3 regions of the Alteromonas sp. KS69 genome follow, and region 2 is predicted to be linked to each of the others. Evidence: predicted binding sites of a transcription regulator. Region 2 holds the regulator's gene; each other region holds the start of a gene.
What was found. The regulator FliA, encoded in region 2, starts transcription of late flagellar genes. The targets are predictions, from matches to a motif close to CTAAAGNTNNNNNNNNNNNNGCCGATA.
Positions count from the first base shown of each region.

Region 1: a site for FliA is predicted at 2,299-2,325, ahead of C7Y69_RS14415 (DUF3530 family protein). Genes of this name have one in related genera too.
Region 3: a site for FliA is predicted at 3,167-3,193, ahead of C7Y69_RS04215 (flagellar protein MotY). Genes of this name have one in related genera too.

Region 1 is NZ_PYHU01000024.1:52,118-57,689, forward strand. It holds gene C7Y69_RS14405 (AmpG family muropeptide MFS transporter) at 1-833, opposite strand, end outside; gene C7Y69_RS14410 (hypothetical protein) at 952-1,275, opposite strand; gene C7Y69_RS14415 (DUF3530 family protein) at 1,413-2,267, opposite strand; gene C7Y69_RS14420 (pseudouridine synthase) at 2,415-3,194, opposite strand; gene rapA (RNA polymerase-associated protein RapA) at 3,194-5,572, opposite strand, start outside.
Region 2 is NZ_PYHU01000005.1:336,601-342,172, reverse strand. It holds gene flhA (flagellar biosynthesis protein FlhA) at 1-344, shown strand, start outside; gene flhF (flagellar biosynthesis protein FlhF) at 374-1,765, shown strand; gene C7Y69_RS04845 (MinD/ParA family protein) at 1,762-2,628, shown strand; gene C7Y69_RS04840 (RNA polymerase sigma factor FliA) at 2,625-3,356, shown strand; gene cheY (chemotaxis response regulator CheY) at 3,393-3,776, shown strand; gene C7Y69_RS04830 (protein phosphatase CheZ) at 3,811-4,575, shown strand; gene C7Y69_RS04825 (chemotaxis protein CheA) at 4,588-5,572, shown strand, end outside.
Region 3 is NZ_PYHU01000005.1:198,556-204,127, reverse strand. It holds gene C7Y69_RS04235 (TonB-dependent receptor) at 1-1,011, shown strand, start outside; gene C7Y69_RS04230 (bacterioferritin-associated ferredoxin) at 1,106-1,300, opposite strand; gene C7Y69_RS04225 (peroxiredoxin) at 1,552-2,157, shown strand; gene rnt (ribonuclease T) at 2,336-2,992, opposite strand; gene C7Y69_RS04215 (flagellar protein MotY) at 3,309-4,115, shown strand; gene glpQ (glycerophosphodiester phosphodiesterase) at 4,209-5,231, opposite strand; gene gloA (lactoylglutathione lyase) at 5,282-5,572, opposite strand, start outside.

The DNA of each region.
Region 1 (5,572 bases), on a different contig from region 2:
TCTTTGTAAAAAACGATACTCATTCTTCCTAAGAAAGCTTCCCCAATTTTAAACAAGAATATAAACAGTAAAAACGACAAAGCGAGTTTTACGCCATTGCGTGAGAAAAACTCAGAAAAGGGGGCCACTAAGGTTTGTTTAAACCAAAGCGCTATTTTAGAAGGCGTTGCGCCTGTATTGCTGTGTGCTGGGTTCCCCGTTGCTTGGCTACGCAATAGGTCCCGATCTATGTCTGGCTCTTTAGCAAACACAGTAGTGACCATAAGCACAAGCATAAAAAGGGCGAGTAAACCGTAAATATCAGGCCAATACCAGCTGCTGTTGTCTGCAATAAAAAACGGGATGGCCCCAAGTCCACCATAACCCGTCCACCATCCTGCGGTGGCAACGGAAGAGGCAGCAGATAAACCGTCATTGTCATTTTCTTCAATAACATCAATTCGATAACCATCTATCGCAATGTCTTGAGTAGAAGAAAAAATGGCGATGAGCAAACCCACCAATGCCAAATAAAATAAGTGACTATTGGCCGATAACTGTGTCATCAACGCACAACACAGGGCTATGCCACCTTGCATGATGAAAATCCAGCCTCGACGCTGGCCAAGAAAGCGAGGTTTTACGCGGTCAATTAAAGGAGACCAAAGAAAATTGAATGAATAGACCGCAAAGATAGCACCAAACAAGCCAATGGCTGACCGAGATAGGCCTTCATCTTTTAACCAAGCAGATAGCACTGAACCAATCATAATCCATGGAAAACCACTGGTAATGCCAAATAGAAAAATACTGAGGTAACGTCGGTCGTGATAAGTTTTGAGAGAGTCTAACAATTGCGTTCCATGGCCAAAGCGTGATCCATTCGTATTGAGCCATGATCACGCTTGAGTTTCAATGAAAACGAGCAATAAAGGGTTGAATCACTGATAAATTAACGAATAAAGAAAGCCGCTAGGGGCGGATACCTACACAGTCGATGGGGCAGTGCCCTTTGCCTTCTAGGAACAATACACAATTCATTAACTCATCGACGAGGTATTTATCTGAACGTAACTTATCTTCTTGCCAAAAATGGACTTGATGAAGCAAATGCCAAAACACCCGCTCCTTATAAGTATAAGGTTGGGTAAATGTGTATTCTATCTGGCCCCACTCTTCCATGCTATCCCAAAAGAATAGCTCTATCTCCTCGATAGGAAGCTCTCCTTGCCAAAATGACCTCAGATAAAAACACAGCTGCTTGGCCTTTTTGTTTACGAATGTTTGAACAGTCATAGACACACAGCCGCCGTTATTAAAGATTAAAATGAATTATAGTTCAGAACACTCAGTGATACCTTGTGAAACATAAGGCACATGAGATAGATTATCTGTTTTGAGCTGTAAATTAGACTAGTTGGTTTAGATTCTAATTACCAGCCTAAATGTTGAGTCCATCCAAGAACGCTGCCAGCAATTAACTGAATTTTAGCGCTATTTTCATTGTCCATTAGACCAAAGGTTGAATTATGGGTTGAGAGTGACTGTTGTCTGTAGTGGAGTTTGAGGGAGGTGATGGCAAGTTGTTTTCGTTTCGTTTCTGTTTGCGACGCCCATGTATTGGTGTCGTTAATAGATAAATCTAATACCGGAAATTCTGTTCCGGCAATAAATTCAGGTACACCGCGATTAATGTCGGCATTCGGCCAAAAGGGGGTGATGGCGACTAAAGTGTCTGGTGAGGGAATAATGCCTTTAGAACCTAAATCCAGCAATTGTGCAGCCTGCATACCATAAGCAATGTTCATTCTAAACCCTTGATGACTTTCAAGGTGCGTATTAAGCGCATTGATTAAGATGGTTAAATGCTGACTGGACGATACGTAACTTTGTCGCTGAAGTCGACTGTCACTTTTCGGGTGAATGGCTTCATCAACGGGAAGGTCAGGCTCTTCTTCTAGCGTGAATGAAACTGGGCTAACCACAGCATGCCAACCTTTTTCATTCAGTAAACTGGCTAAGTGACGTGCATCCCCTATGGAAAGACCGCTAGGCGAGGCATCAGCTAAAATAATGGCGGCGCCGCGTGAAATAGGTAATGCTGAGGGGCTCTCAAATATAGGCACGCGGATTTCCCCAGCCATTACATAAGTAATGTCATCGGGTAAAAAAGCGTGGGTAATATCCTCATACAAGCTTTGGGCTTGCGCACCAGGCGCAAAATATCCCATCAAAAACATAAAGCTAAAGCTGCAACCCACCACGAGAAAGCGAAATAAACGTAACATGGCGTACCAATAAAGCACTCAACAGTTTTATTATCGGCTAAAGCTTTGAAAACTTCAGTTCGAACCAATAGTATTTTTTAGCACTTGGTTAATCAACCGCTTAAATGATAAAAGCTGAAACAGGTAGCTAAGAAGCGCCCCAAAGTCTCAATCTATAGATAGTGGGGCGGGGGAGTAATGGGCATAAGCAGTAAACGGGATAGGCGTTTGAAAGGTTAACCAGTCTTCCGAGGCAGGATGCGCAAAGCTCAAGCTTTCTGCATGCAACTGCAAACGTTCGGCCATACTCAGCGCTTCAGCATGAGCATACAACCTATCACCTAAGATAGGGTGACCTAACTCAAGCATGTGCACACGTAGTTGGTGGGAGCGCCCAGTAACGGGGTACAAGGCCACTAACGTTTCGCTTAGCTCACTCGTAGTGCTGGGGCTAGCACAAGAACTAGCGCTGGCGGCTGAATTAACGGGTTGAGGTGATGCTTTTGGTATAACGTCTACTACTTCATAATGGGTAAGGGCTTTTTTGCCTCGCTCAAAATCCACCATTTGCTTAGGACGGTTAGGCCAATCACAAATAAGGGGTAAGTTCACTTCCCCTTGGTTGCTTTTCACGTTGCCAAAAACACGAGCGAAATAGCGCTTCTTGGTTTTGCGTAGTTCAAATTGCTTTGAAATATGCCGATGGCTTTCTTTGTTAAGGGCCATCACCATAATGCCCGATGTGGCCATATCTAGCCTATGGACTACTGTCGCCGTAGGAAACACAGTATTAACTCTGCTAATGAGTGAGTCTTTATGTTCTTCTGCTTTACCTGGCACACTTAACAGGCCGCTGGGCTTATTCGCTACCAAGATGTCATCATCTTGGTAGAGAATGGTTAAATAGGGCTGTACGGGCGGGTTATAAACAAACGCTGGATTAGCCATTAAGGGTTATTCACCACTAGACGAAGGGCATCAAATTGCACATCAGCGCCTTGTATTACTTTGTCCAATGCGTTCATTTGATTTTCAATAAACTCAATTTCACTGTCACGTACTGACGGGTTACGCTTCTGCAAATCGACTAAACGCTGGATTTCACTGTTTAGGGTTTTATGCATGTCTTGCAGTGCATCGTGTAGCTTTTGATTCGCTTGTTGATGCGCCAGTTTACGGCTGCTCTCAATCGCTAAGGTAAGTGGCTGTTGAAGCGCTTTTATTAACTGATGCGAAATTTTGCGGTTTACTTTACGCTTTATCTCGAAGGTTAAATCTACTTGGTTACCTTGTGCATCTAAACAAATACGCAGTGGCGTTTGAGGTAAGAAGCGGCCAAGCTGAAGGGCTTTGGGGGCATTGGCGTCTAACACGAACAAGGCCTCTAACCAGTAAGCGCCCTTAGGGAGGTCAGGATCGGCGATAAAGCCAATGCTGCTCTTACCGTGCACATCACTAAGCACTAAATCGATAGCGGTATGTACAAGAGGGTGATCCCAACTTAAGAATTGCACATTTTCTAAGGTGGTAGCAACGCGGCGTTTATAGGTTACCGTCATGCCTTCAGGATCAAGCCCCGGTAATTGGCTAACCATAGATTCGGTTGGCATTAGAATAAAGCAATCGCTGCCCTTTTCTTCTTGTTGAACCCCAATAGCATCGAACAAACGGCCCATAAAACGTGACAAATCTTGCGAGTTATCAAGCAATATGATGTCTTCAAGCAACTGTTCAACGCGGCCTTCACCAGAGGCATTAAGTTCTAATAAACGGTCACGGCCGGCTTCCAACTGTGCCACTAACTGACTATTTAACGTGGTACTTAAGTTGATAAGTTCATCACGAGTATGGAGATCGTGAGGATGCAAACACGCACCAATCAACAAGGTTTTTACGTCGTCAAACACACCTGAGCCGGTAGGGCAGGTTTTCTCGAACGCATTAAGCCCTTCATGATACCAATCCACCAACACATGCTGAGCGGTGTTTTTCAAATAAGGCACGTGAATTTCAACGGTTTGAGTTTGACCGATACGATCTAAGCGACCAATTCGTTGTTCAAGTAAGTCGGGAGTGACGGGTAAATCGAATAACACCAAGTGATGAGCAAATTGGAAGTTACGCCCTTCACTGCCAATTTCGCTACACAGCAATATTTGCGCGCCATCTTCTTCATCAGAAAAATAATGGGCGGCTTTGTCTCGTTCTACAATGGTCATGCCTTCGTGGAATACGCTATGACGTACACCGGTTTGAGTGCGAATGACTTCACCAAGTTCTTGTGCGGTGCGCGCACTGGCACAAATCAGTAATATCTTTTCTGGTTTTACTGATTGCATAAAATCAAGTAACCAGCCTACCCGAGGATCTTCATCCATCCAGCTATTCACCACGCTTGGCATACGTTCAGGGTATAACGCATGGGTTAAATCACCACCGGTTACCGCACTTTCATATACCTCTGGCAGTTCAAGTTGGTAGCCAAGCAATACGCGGTCAGGAAAGCCTTCAATATTGGCTCTGCGGTTTCTAAACAGCATTCTACCAGTACCGTGGCAATCAATAAGCTGATGTACTAGTTCTCGGCGTGCTTCAGGTTGTGCTAAATTACCTGCATTTTCCATCACATCCGGGGCGAAGTCGGTTAGCTTAGTGCGCTGCTTTTCGTCCGGTGTGGTGTCTGAAAGTAACGGGGCTACCGCGTCAGCAAGCTGACTGTAACGCGACTCTTCTGTTAAAAACGCTTCGTAACTATGGAAGCGGGCAGGGTCGAGTAATCGCAAGCGGGCAAAGTGGCTTTCATGGCCAAGTTGATCTGGTGTTGCGGTTAATAGCAATACCCCTGGGGTTTCATTAGCCAACGCTTCCACCAAAGTGTATTCAGCAGAAGGGGCATCGGCAGACCACGCAAGGTGATGGGCCTCATCAACCACCATTAAATCCCACGACGCCGCTTGAATTTGTTGTTGACGTTTTTCGCTCTGACTTAAAAAGTCTATGCTACATAGCACTAACTGGTCGTTATCAAATGGGTTGGTTTCTCCATCATCATCTAAAGCTTCGCATCGACTTTCATCAAAAATAGCGAAAGGCAGATTAATTCTGCGCAGCATTTCAACTAACCACTGATGTACCAATGAATCGGGCACTAATATTAATACTCGCTGAGCGCGCCCCGTGCGCAGTTGCTGATGAATAATAAGCGCGGCTTCAATGGTTTTACCTAAGCCAACTTCATCGGCAAGTAAAACACGTGGTGCGTGGCGTCCACCCACTTCAGAGGCAATATGTAGCTGGTGGGGAATGAGCGAGATACGTGCACCCGC
Region 2 (5,572 bases):
TTAAACGCCTAATCACCCAAGAAATTACCCAAGGTGCGAAAGAGATACCCGTCATAACCTTGGCGCCAGAGTTGGAACAGATGTTGCACCAGTCATTACAAGCAGGTGGCGAAGATGGCGCTGGTATAGAACCAGGACTGGCCGATAAGCTGCAAAAATCATTGCAGCAAGCTAGTCAGCAACAAGAATTAGAAGGTGAGCCTGCAGTACTTCTCACTTCCGGTATGTTGCGCCCCGTACTATCTCGCTTCTTAAAGTATTCGGTCGCGGGTTTACATGTACTTTCCTATCAGGAAGTACCCGACGATAAGCAGATAAAAATAGTCAGTTCGGTCGGTCAATAATCTGACACTGGGTGATTGGAGAGTTTTCAATGAAAATCAGACGTTTCTTTGGCAAAGATATGCGAGAAGCTTTAAGCCAAGTTAAAGCGGAATTGGGCAGCGATGCCGTTATCATGTCAAACCGAAAGCTTGCTGACGGTATCGAATTGGTCGCCGCTTACGATAAAGAACCGGAAGCCAAACTGTCGATTAAAAAGCCAGCGCCTAGTGCAGCAGGGCGAGCGAAAGCGGCTGTTCCAAGTCTTAGCGAAATCATCGGTGATGATGGCCCAGATAGCTTAAAAGCGCTGTTGGAAAAACAACATGGTGGCAGTATTCAAAGCCCAGCTTCAGCACCTAGTGCTAACGCTCAGCATGCCAATAAAATTGCATCACACTTAGACTTTTCAGAAGCCTTTATCGACGATGTAGAAGCCAGTCAAGTCGCCTCAGAATTCCCAAGCCATCAAGCGTCAAGTCTTAATGAAAGCATTGATAACAGCAGTGCTCCTCAGTCTGACGAATTATCTCAAATTAAAGAAGAGTTGGCGTCACTACGAAATGTGCTTCAATACCAAGTTGCTGATTTGATGGAAGCAAAAAGTCGTCGTCAGCAGCCTGTACATCATTATTTAATTCAGCGTTTAACCGACATGGGGTTAAGCCAATCATTGGCAGAGCAACTGATTAGTTATACGCCGTCGCATTACAACGAGCGTGACGCTTGGGTATATCTTTTAAACCTATTGGCTAATCGCATTAATGTGACAGGTAACGATATACTTACGCAAAAGGGCGCAGTAGCGTTAGTGGGTCCTACCGGAACAGGTAAAACCACTACAGTTGCTAAATTAGCTGCTCGTTACGCACAGAAATACGGCGCCGACTCCGTTGCCATGATTACGATTGATACCTATCGTATTGCAGCGTTTGAGCAATTAGCCACATATGGAAAAATTATTGGCTGCACAGTGCGTAAAGCACAAAGTAGTGAAGAATTATCAGATTTATTGTTTCAATTACGCCATAAGAGACTAGTGTTAATTGATACGGCAGGCTTTAGTCAACGAGATAGTCGATTAATTAAACAGATAAATCAATTTGATAACGGTCAAATGCAGCCAGTGAAAAAATACCTAGTAGCGCAAGCGAATACCCAATATGCTGCATTACAACGTATTATAGATGCGTACGAAGGGGTGGAACTTAGCGGTTGTATCTTTACAAAGCTTGATGAGTGCTACTCTCTAGGCGAAGTGCTTAGCGCAGCGGTGGAGTACCAGTTACCTGTCAGTTATGTAACAGATGGACAGAAAGTTCCTGAAGACATTAAGATTGCAGAAGCAAAATCTTTAGTATCTGCTGCTGCAAAGCTTTATAAAAAGTACGGTTTGAATCATACTACTAGTAACAATGTGGTTAAAACAGCACGAGCAGTATGATTGATGATCAAGCGAGTAGCTTACGAAAAATGAAGCAATCACGATTAATCAAAGTTATCGCCGTCACCGGAGGTAAAGGTGGCGTTGGTAAAACAAATATTACGCTAAACACAGCTATTGCTATGGCAAAGCAGGGAAAGCGGGTAATGGTATTGGATGCAGACTTAGGTCTGGCCAATGTGGATGTAATGCTAGGATTGCGAGTAGAGAAAAACCTCTCCCACGTATTATCTGGTGAGTGTACCTTGGACGATGTTCTCGTTACGGGTCCTCACGGTATAAAAATAGCACCAGCCACATCAGGTTCTCAATCAATGGCAGAGCTATCACCAACGCAGCATGCAGGACTCATAAGAGCATTCAGCGAGTTGCGCACGCCCATTGATGTGCTTATTGTGGATACCGCAGCGGGTATTTCCGATATGGTGCTAAGCTTCTCCAAAGCCTCCCAAGATATTATGGTGGTAGTGTGTGATGAGCCCACTTCACTTACCGATGCCTATGCATTAATTAAAATTCTTAACCGAGAACACGGTGTCTTTCGCTTTAAAGTGGTCGCTAACATGGTCCGCGATGTTAGAGAAGGTCAGGAACTTTTCAGCAAATTATCTAAAGTAACAGGGCGATTCTTAGATGTTGCGCTAGAATTGGTAGCAATAGTTCCTTTTGACGAGAACATACGCCGAGCAGTACGTAAGCAAACGTCAATTGTAGATGCTTATCCAAGTTCTCCGGCAGCAGTGGCGATTAGCCAGCTAGCAGCCAAAGCAGGATCATGGCCTATACCTGCGCAACCGGGTGGCCATTTAGAATTTTTTATTGAGCAACTAATAGCAGATAAAGCAGTAGGAAGTCAGCGTTGAATAGCAAAGCAGCCGCTTATCAACAGCAAACAGACAAGTCACAATTAGTTGAGCGTCACGCTTCGCTAGTGAAGCGGATAGCACACCACTTAATGGCGAGACTACCAGCCAGTGTTCTTGTCGATGATTTAATCCAGTCAGGTATGATTGGACTGCTAGAAGCTGCACGAAACTTTGACGGTTCCAAAGGGGCAAGTTTCGAAACCTTTGCAGGTATTCGTATTCGTGGCGCCATGCTTGATGAAATAAGAAAAGGTGATTGGACTCCTCGTTCCGTTCATAAAAACGGTAGGGCAATCACAGAAGCCATCTCTCAAGTTGAAGGTGAAACAGGCCGAGACGCGCGAGATGTAGATATTGCAGCTAAAATGAATGTTAGCATGCAAGATTATCATCAAATGCTGAACGAAGTGAATGCCGGAAAATTGGTGGGGATTGAAGACCTTGGGGTTTCTGAAGATGTCATTTCTACAGAAAAAAACCGAGGCAGCGACGCACCGTTAGAAGATTTGATGCAAGGGGCTTTCCAAAAAGCGCTAGCACATGCTATTACTACATTACCCGAACGGGAAGCGATTGTACTTTCTTTATACTATGATGAAGAACTGAATCTTAGAGAAATAGGCGAAGTTCTTGATGTTAGTGAATCGCGAGTAAGTCAAATTCATAGTCAGGCCATGTTAAAACTCAAATCACGAATGAAATCGTGGCAAGTTGACGAAGAATAGAAATTAATAACAATTAACCCCTCATTGGAGGCTATTTTGGATAAAAGTATGAAAATTCTCGTGGTTGACGATTTTTCTACCATGAGACGTATCATAAAGAACCTGCTAAAAGATTTGGGTTTTGCCAATATCCAGGAAGCGGACGACGGTAACACCGCGCTGCCTATGCTACAACAAGGTGATTTTGACTTTGTTGTAACAGATTGGAATATGCCAGGTATGCAAGGTATCGACTTATTACGCGCTATACGTGCCGACGATAAGTTGAAACACCTACCGGTTCTTATGGTGACAGCAGAAGCGAAGAAAGAACAAATCGTTGCCGCAGCGCAAGCTGGTGTGAATGGTTATGTTGTTAAACCTTTCACTGCCGCTACGTTGAAAGAAAAATTAGATAAAATCTTCGAACGTTTAGGTTGATCCAGACGCTCACCAGAGAAATGAGGTTTACTGGATGTCGACAAATGAAAGTGTCTCCATAACGCTCGAAGAAGCCAAAAAATTGGTAGCGTATCTTGAAGAGGGCGATAACGCATCAGCGAACGCTGTCTTAGAAGCTGTTTCGATGAAAGAGTCCATTGAGCTCTTTGCTGAAGTGGGTAAATTAACGCGTCAACTTCATGACTCGTTGAATAACTTCCAAATCGATGAACGTATTAAAAATTTAACCGTTGATGACATTCCTGATGCGCAAACGCGACTGATGTACGTTATCGAAGAAACGGAAAAAGCTGCCAATACCACCATGGACGCAGTTGAAGAGAGTATGCCAATTGCTGAAGTGCTCTCTACCCGTATCGAAAAAATTATGCCGGAATGGAAGAAACTGATGAATCGTCAACTTGAGTTGGGCGAATTCAAAGTTTTATGTGCAGATTTAGACGAATTGCTAAAAGACGGATCGAAACAATCAGCTAAGCTTACATCATTGCTTACCGAAGTGTTAATGGCACAAGGTTATCAAGATCTTACCGGTCAAGTTATTCGCAGAGTGATTGAACTCGTAAAAGAAGTGGAAGATAGCTTAGTTAATATGCTGACGATGTTCGGTGAACCCGAACAGGCGGAGCAAGACAAGCCATTGGAAGCGAAAGTCGAAAAAGTTAACAAGATCGATAGTGTCGAAGCCGAAGGTCCAATTATTGATGCAGACCAACGCGATGATGTGGTATCTGGCCAAGATGACGTAGATGATCTTTTGTCTAGCTTAGGTTTTTAGGGGAGCGGGCGCATGGCGTTTGATGTTGACGAGGATATATTACAGGACTTTCTAGTTGAAGCTGGGGAGATCCTTGAACAATTACAAGAACAGCTCGTTGATCTGGAAAATAATCCTGAAGATGCAGATTTACTGAATGCTATCTTCCGTGGTTACCATACCGTAAAAGGTGGCGCCGGCTTTTTGTCGCTTACCGAATTAGTTGAAATTTGCCATGGTGCAGAAAACGTTTTCGATGTAATGCGAAACGGACAACGTACTCTTACGCCTGAATTAATGGATACCATTCTTCAGGCCACCGATGTAGTAGTCGATATGTTTGAGCGTGTTAAAGCGCAAGAACCACTAATTCCTGCAGACGCAAAGTTAGTTGATTTGCTGCATAAGTTAAGCACCCCAGAAACCCCAGACGAAAACATCTTTGGTGACAGTAGTGAAGCGGCTGAAGTCCCCGCTGCCGAAGAAGAATTCGCGTTAGAAGAAGCGCCTGTACCTGAAGCGCCTGCCGCAAGTAGCGATGGCGGCATCGACGAGATTTCTGAAGATGAATTTGAAGCCTTGCTGGATGAACTTCATGGTTCAAATGCCCCAGGTAAATCTGCGAAAGCAGAACCAAAAGCGGCAGCCCCCGCGGTTGGTGGTTCAGGTGATGATATTACCGACGATGAATTTGAAGCACTGCTAGACGAATTGCACGGTAAAGGTAAATTCAAAGAAGAAGAACCAGCGCCTGTAGCTGCGTCGAAAGCGGCAGCGCCTAGCGGTGAAGAAATTACCGACGATGAATTTGAAGCATTGCTTGACCAATTACATGGTTCAGGACAAGGCCCTACAGCGCAAGGTGCTGAACCAGCAGCAAATACGCCGCCCGTAGATAAAAAGGCGACAGAAGCAATTCAGAAAGCCAAGGCAGAGCAATCTGCCGCTAGTACGCCGGCTAAATCAACGCCTGCCGCAAAAGCGCCAGCGCCTAGTCCAGCAGCTAAAAAAGCGTCAG
Region 3 (5,572 bases), 140 kb from region 2:
GCATGGCAGTTTGGTGTAGCCACCCGCGTTGAACACTTTACTGATTTTGGCTCTACCTTTGATGGCAAGCTAAGTACGCGATATAAGGTTAATGACTTATTTGCCCTTCGAGGCTCTATCAATACTGGCTTTAAAGCGCCGACGGTTGGTCAAAGTAATGTGATTAATGTCACCACGGCTTATAGCGCGAATGGACTAGAAGACCAAGCCACACTGCCGCCCACTGATTTGATATCACAACAGCTAGGTGCAACACCGCTCACTCCAGAAGAGTCGGTTAACTTTAGTTTAGGTGTGGTGATGCACGTAAGTGATACCTTTTTCGCAACCCTCGACTATTTTAATATCCGTTTAATGGACAGGATCAGTACCACGTCAGCAATACCGCTTAGTGAGGCAGACATCCAAGTGCTTAGTGCGAACGGCCGCGACGATGCGGCGAACTACAATGCCGCCAAATTTTTCACCAATGACTTTGATACCCAAACCCAAGGGGTCGATTTAGTGGTTCACTACGACTTCATGGTACAAGATTGGAAGCAGACATTGTTGTTAGCTTACAATTGGACAGACACACAAGTAGAGCGGGTGACCTTGTATCCCACCATGGTTGATGGTGAGATAACCTTAATGCCAAACCTGACAACGCAGCGCATTAGAATGCTAGAAGATAACTTGCCAGCACACAGAGGCAGTTTGACGCTCGAACAGTACATTGGTGACTTTAATTTTACGTGGCGGGCAAACTACTACGGCAAATATTACGAAGACCATCTAGATGCTTCTGCGGGAATGGATATTTATGGAAGCGACACGCTAACGGCAGATGCGCAAGTAGCATGGTTTTTTTCACCGTCGTGGGGAGTTACGCTAGGTGTGCAAAACTTATTTGATACAAAACCTGATAGCAATCCGTTTAGTGGGGAAGTAGGGGCTTTATATCCGCCAACATCGCCAGGGGGGATTAATGGCGCATTCTATTATTTAGGATTGGAATACAGTGTTGATTAACGACACAAAAGTTGATTGAAATAGAAGGTCAGATAAATTTTGGATAGAATCTAAAAAATAGAAACTAGGAAAATACCTAGGAAAAAAGAAAGGGCTAGCCTACGTTTTTAAACATAGAATCATCGATGATGGTTTGATCGATAATCTGTTGTGCCATTTGGATGCACTTGCCACACTGGGAACCAAGTTCCATATGTTCACGCAATTCACGCATGTTACCTACGCCATTACCTTGTACTGCGGCGCGTATGCTTTTATCGGTAACGCCGTAACACATACATACAAACATAAAACACTCCAAATAAGTCTGTAAATGATAATAATTGCTATTTCATTCTAATGCAAGTGAGATTTAGTCGTATTCACACTCAAGAAATCATCAAAAAGGGTGGCCGTTGGTACGATGAGTGAAAAATTAGCAGAAGTAGAGTGCGTTACCGCTTGTTATCTAAGATAAAGTACCAATAAAGAGAGTTAGAAAACGCCAAGTGAAAAGACGTTTTACTTATTATTTAGTTTTTATATAAATTGGAGATATTTATGAGTGTATTAGTTGGCCGTCCAGCGCCGGATTTTACCGCTGCTGCAGTATTAGGTTCAGGTGAAATAGTTGATTCATTTTCACTATCTGAAACCATCAAAGGCAAAAAAGCGGTACTTTTTTTCTACCCGCTAGATTTCACCTTTGTTTGCCCATCTGAACTTATTGCTTTTGATAAGCGTTTTGAAGAATTTAAAAAACGGGGCGTAGAAGTGATTGGGGTTTCTATCGATTCACAGTTTTCTCATAACGCATGGCGAAATACGCCAGTAAACGAAGGTGGCATTGGTCCAGTTCAATATACGTTAGTGGCCGACGTGAAACATGAAATTTGTCAGGCGTATGATGTTGAGCATCCAGAAGATGGCGTGGCATTTAGAGGTTCTTTCCTGATTGATGAAGAAGGCCTAGTACGTCATCAAGTGATTAACGACCTTCCGCTAGGCCGTAATGTAGACGAAATGCTTCGTATGGTCGATGCACTTGCATTCCATCAGGATCATGGCGAAGTTTGCCCAGCAGGTTGGACACAAGGTAAAGCGGGTATGGATGCTTCACCAGAAGGCGTAGCCAAGTACCTTGCAGCAGAAGCTGACAAGTTATAATAGGCCGAAAGTATCTACAAAAGCTTTAAAAGTAAGCACTCAGGCTTGTTAAATAGGCTTTATGCAAATACGTCTACCTAATACTAAAACAGCGCCATTCGGCGCTGTTTTTTATTTCTACTGAATAAATTTTAATTAGAAGCGATTGCAGCTAAGGCAGCATTTCAGACGTTGCTTATCAGCAAGGCTCATCAGGGCTGATAGGTTCACCAGCTAAGGGCCAGCCGCCCAATGCTTTGTAACGATTTACCATAAAGCAAAACAGTTCCGTGGTTTTTTGCGCATCATATAATGCGCTGTGGGCTTCTTTTTGATCAAACTCAATACCTGCCGCACGGCAGGCTTTAACCAAAACAGTTTGGCCTAACGTTAAACCGGCAAGGCTGGTGGTATCAAAAGACACAAAGGGGTGAAAAGGCGTGCGTTTGATATTACAACGAGCGATAGCCGCGTTGACGAAACTTTGGTCGAAGGTGGCGTTATGCGCCACAATCACCGAGCGCTGGCAATCCGCATCTTTTTGCGCTTTACGAATACCTTTGCACAACGACTTCATTGCTTCACTTTCTTCTATGGCACCGCGCAGGGCACAGTGAGGGTCAATGCCGTTAAACTCTAGCGCTGCAGGCTCTAAGTTCGCGTCTTCAAAAGGATCGACATGGTAATGAAAAGTTTGGTCGGGATAAATCAGACCATCTTCTTCCATTTTTACCGTTACGGCAGCAATTTCAAGTAAGGCATCGGTCCCAGCATTAAAACCGGCGGTTTCAACGTCGATAACAACAGGGAAGTAGCCCCTAAAACGATGAGGAAGGGAGTGGTGCAACTCAGACATAGTTTCTCTTAGCAGGTTCTTTGGTTACGTAACAAAGCTGTATCAACATAGAAATGCTACAAAAAGTGCTGGGATTATGGCAAGGATAACCCACGGTATCCAGCCTGAATTTCAATGTGGGGCGTTAGAAACCTGAAATGAGGGCATAATTGATGGTATTAATGGTATAGAAGGCTAAACTTTTCTACACTAAGGACGATATATTCTGTAAGCGCCTTTTCGTTAGGTATGGTTTATCAGTTGAGTGGGTATAGTTGTGAAGCGTAAATTCGGTTTACTTATTCCGTTGTTTTTTACTACGGTCGCAAGCGGTGCTATGCGTCAGTATTCTGCTACGGTAGAAACGTCTAACTGGGAAGTGGTTGATGCATCGCGTTTGCAATGTACATTGAACCATCCTTTACCCGGTTACGGCGATGCCATGTTTACAAGCGTGGCTTCTAAACGGCTTAATATGGAATTTGAGCTAGACATGCATTTATTGCCTAACCGCTTCGATGTAGCTGCTGTTTATTCTGTACCGCCAAAGTGGATGCCGGGTGTAGCGCCTAAAACCATCGCCGATATGACATTGCGCACGCAATATAACGGTGACCTTCCGCAAGACGCTGCATGGACTATGCTAAGTGAACTCGAAAAAGGCTTCTGGCCCACCATTTATTATCAAGACTGGTATAACGAATACGATAAAGTGAGTGTTGCATTAAACGCCAGTAATTTCTCGATGGTGTATCGAGACTTCGTTAAGTGTGTGTCTAACTTATTGCCTTACAACTTCGACGATATTGCCTATACGGTGTTGTCGTATCAGAAAAACAGTACCGAACTGACTAAGTATTCTCAAAAGCGCCTAACAATGATTGGGGAATACCTAAAAGAAGATAGCGACTTAGAGTTAGTATTGCTTGATGGCTATACCGATAGCTATGGCGGGCGATGGAACAACGAACAATTATCTATACGCCGAGCCAATGAAGTAAAAAGCTACTTAACTACCATAGGCGTGCCCGATGACAGAATTCAACTGACGGGGCACGGTGAGAAGCGCCATATAGCAAATAACGATACCCGAGAGTCGCGAGCGCAAAATAGAAGGGTAGTAGTGCGGTTATCTAAATCTTAGGGTTATCTAAAAACTAAGTAAAAAATATAAACAAATTTGAAAAAGCGGCTTAATGGCCGCTTTTTTGTGAAGTGAATAATATATTTGTTGTTGCTATTCGCCTTGTGCTTCAAGCCAGGCTTTTACCGGCGGCACATGGTCGGTAAATACGCCGTCTACGTTTACCACGTGTTTCAGGGTAGAAAGAAGTTGCTCTGCAGTCATACCTGGCGGTAGGGCATCTTGACGGAACGTGTAGGGATGAATAATGAAACCTTCTGAATGGGCATACTCAACCCAAGATGCGGGTATCAGTTTGCCTGTTTCCATCGCTTGGGGGTCTAGTAGTTGGCCTAACCAAGGGCCTAAACCGTCGGCATATTTAGCCACTTCTTTCATGCCTGCTTCACTTTTGATCCAATCGTAGTCTGTGGTTGATTCTCCCCAACTGTTTTCACCTATTAGCATGACCACTTTTCCCGCATAGTTTAGGTCTTTTCTAATGCGCTTTATTTCATCGAAGTCGAAACACTGCAAGTAACTGTTGGCGTCTTTATTGGCAAGATTAAATCGTGTTAGTGATGCAATCACAATCTGGCTAGCATCTACTCCTTGTTCGTTATGCCACGCTGGTGATTTTACTTCCGTATAAACCCCTACATTGGTATTGAACTCTCGATTAAGCTGAGTAATAAGCTCGTAGTGTTCTTCTAAGGTTGCCACGGTAAAATTTGCCGTATTCCCTGTATAGCGTTTTGTAAAAACTTGTTCACCCTTGCTGTTCGCTCGTTCGTGTACTTGCAGAGTACGAAGCTCAGCTAACGTGAAGTCTAAGGCGTAAAAGCGACCATCTTTACGTGCACGCTCTGGAAATACTTGCTCAACATTGGTTACTGTTTCTAAGTGTATGTCGTGCAAGACCACAGCAATCCCATCTTTAGTAATAACCGCATCTTGCTCAATAAAGTCAGGGTTCATGGCAAAAGCAAGCGTGGCGGCTTCTAATGTGTGCTCAGGCAGATAACCTGACGCGCCCCTATGAGCAATAACATCGAAGTCTTTCGCCAATAGTACTGGGCTTGCAAAAATCGAGATAGAAAGCGAGAAAGTAAGTAGAGCGTGACGAATTTTTAGCATGATAGGGCAATATCCTTATTAATAGGGCCGCTGTATTTTAAAATAGAGACTTATTGTTTTGTTTGAATAAGTTCGATGGCATAGCCATCTGGATCGCGAACAAAAGCAATGACAGTAGAGCCGCCCTTTACGGGGCCTGGCTTACGGTATACATCACAGCCATTTTGCTCTAGGTTTTCGCAGAACTGGTAGATATCATCGACTTCGATGGCAATGTGTCCGTAAGCCGTACCTTTTTCGTAAGTGTTGTCACCCCAGTTGTAAGTGAGCTCAAGTACAGTCGTATTAGTTTCTTCGCCATAACCCACGAACGCGAGTGTGTATTCATAAGCTTGGTTTTC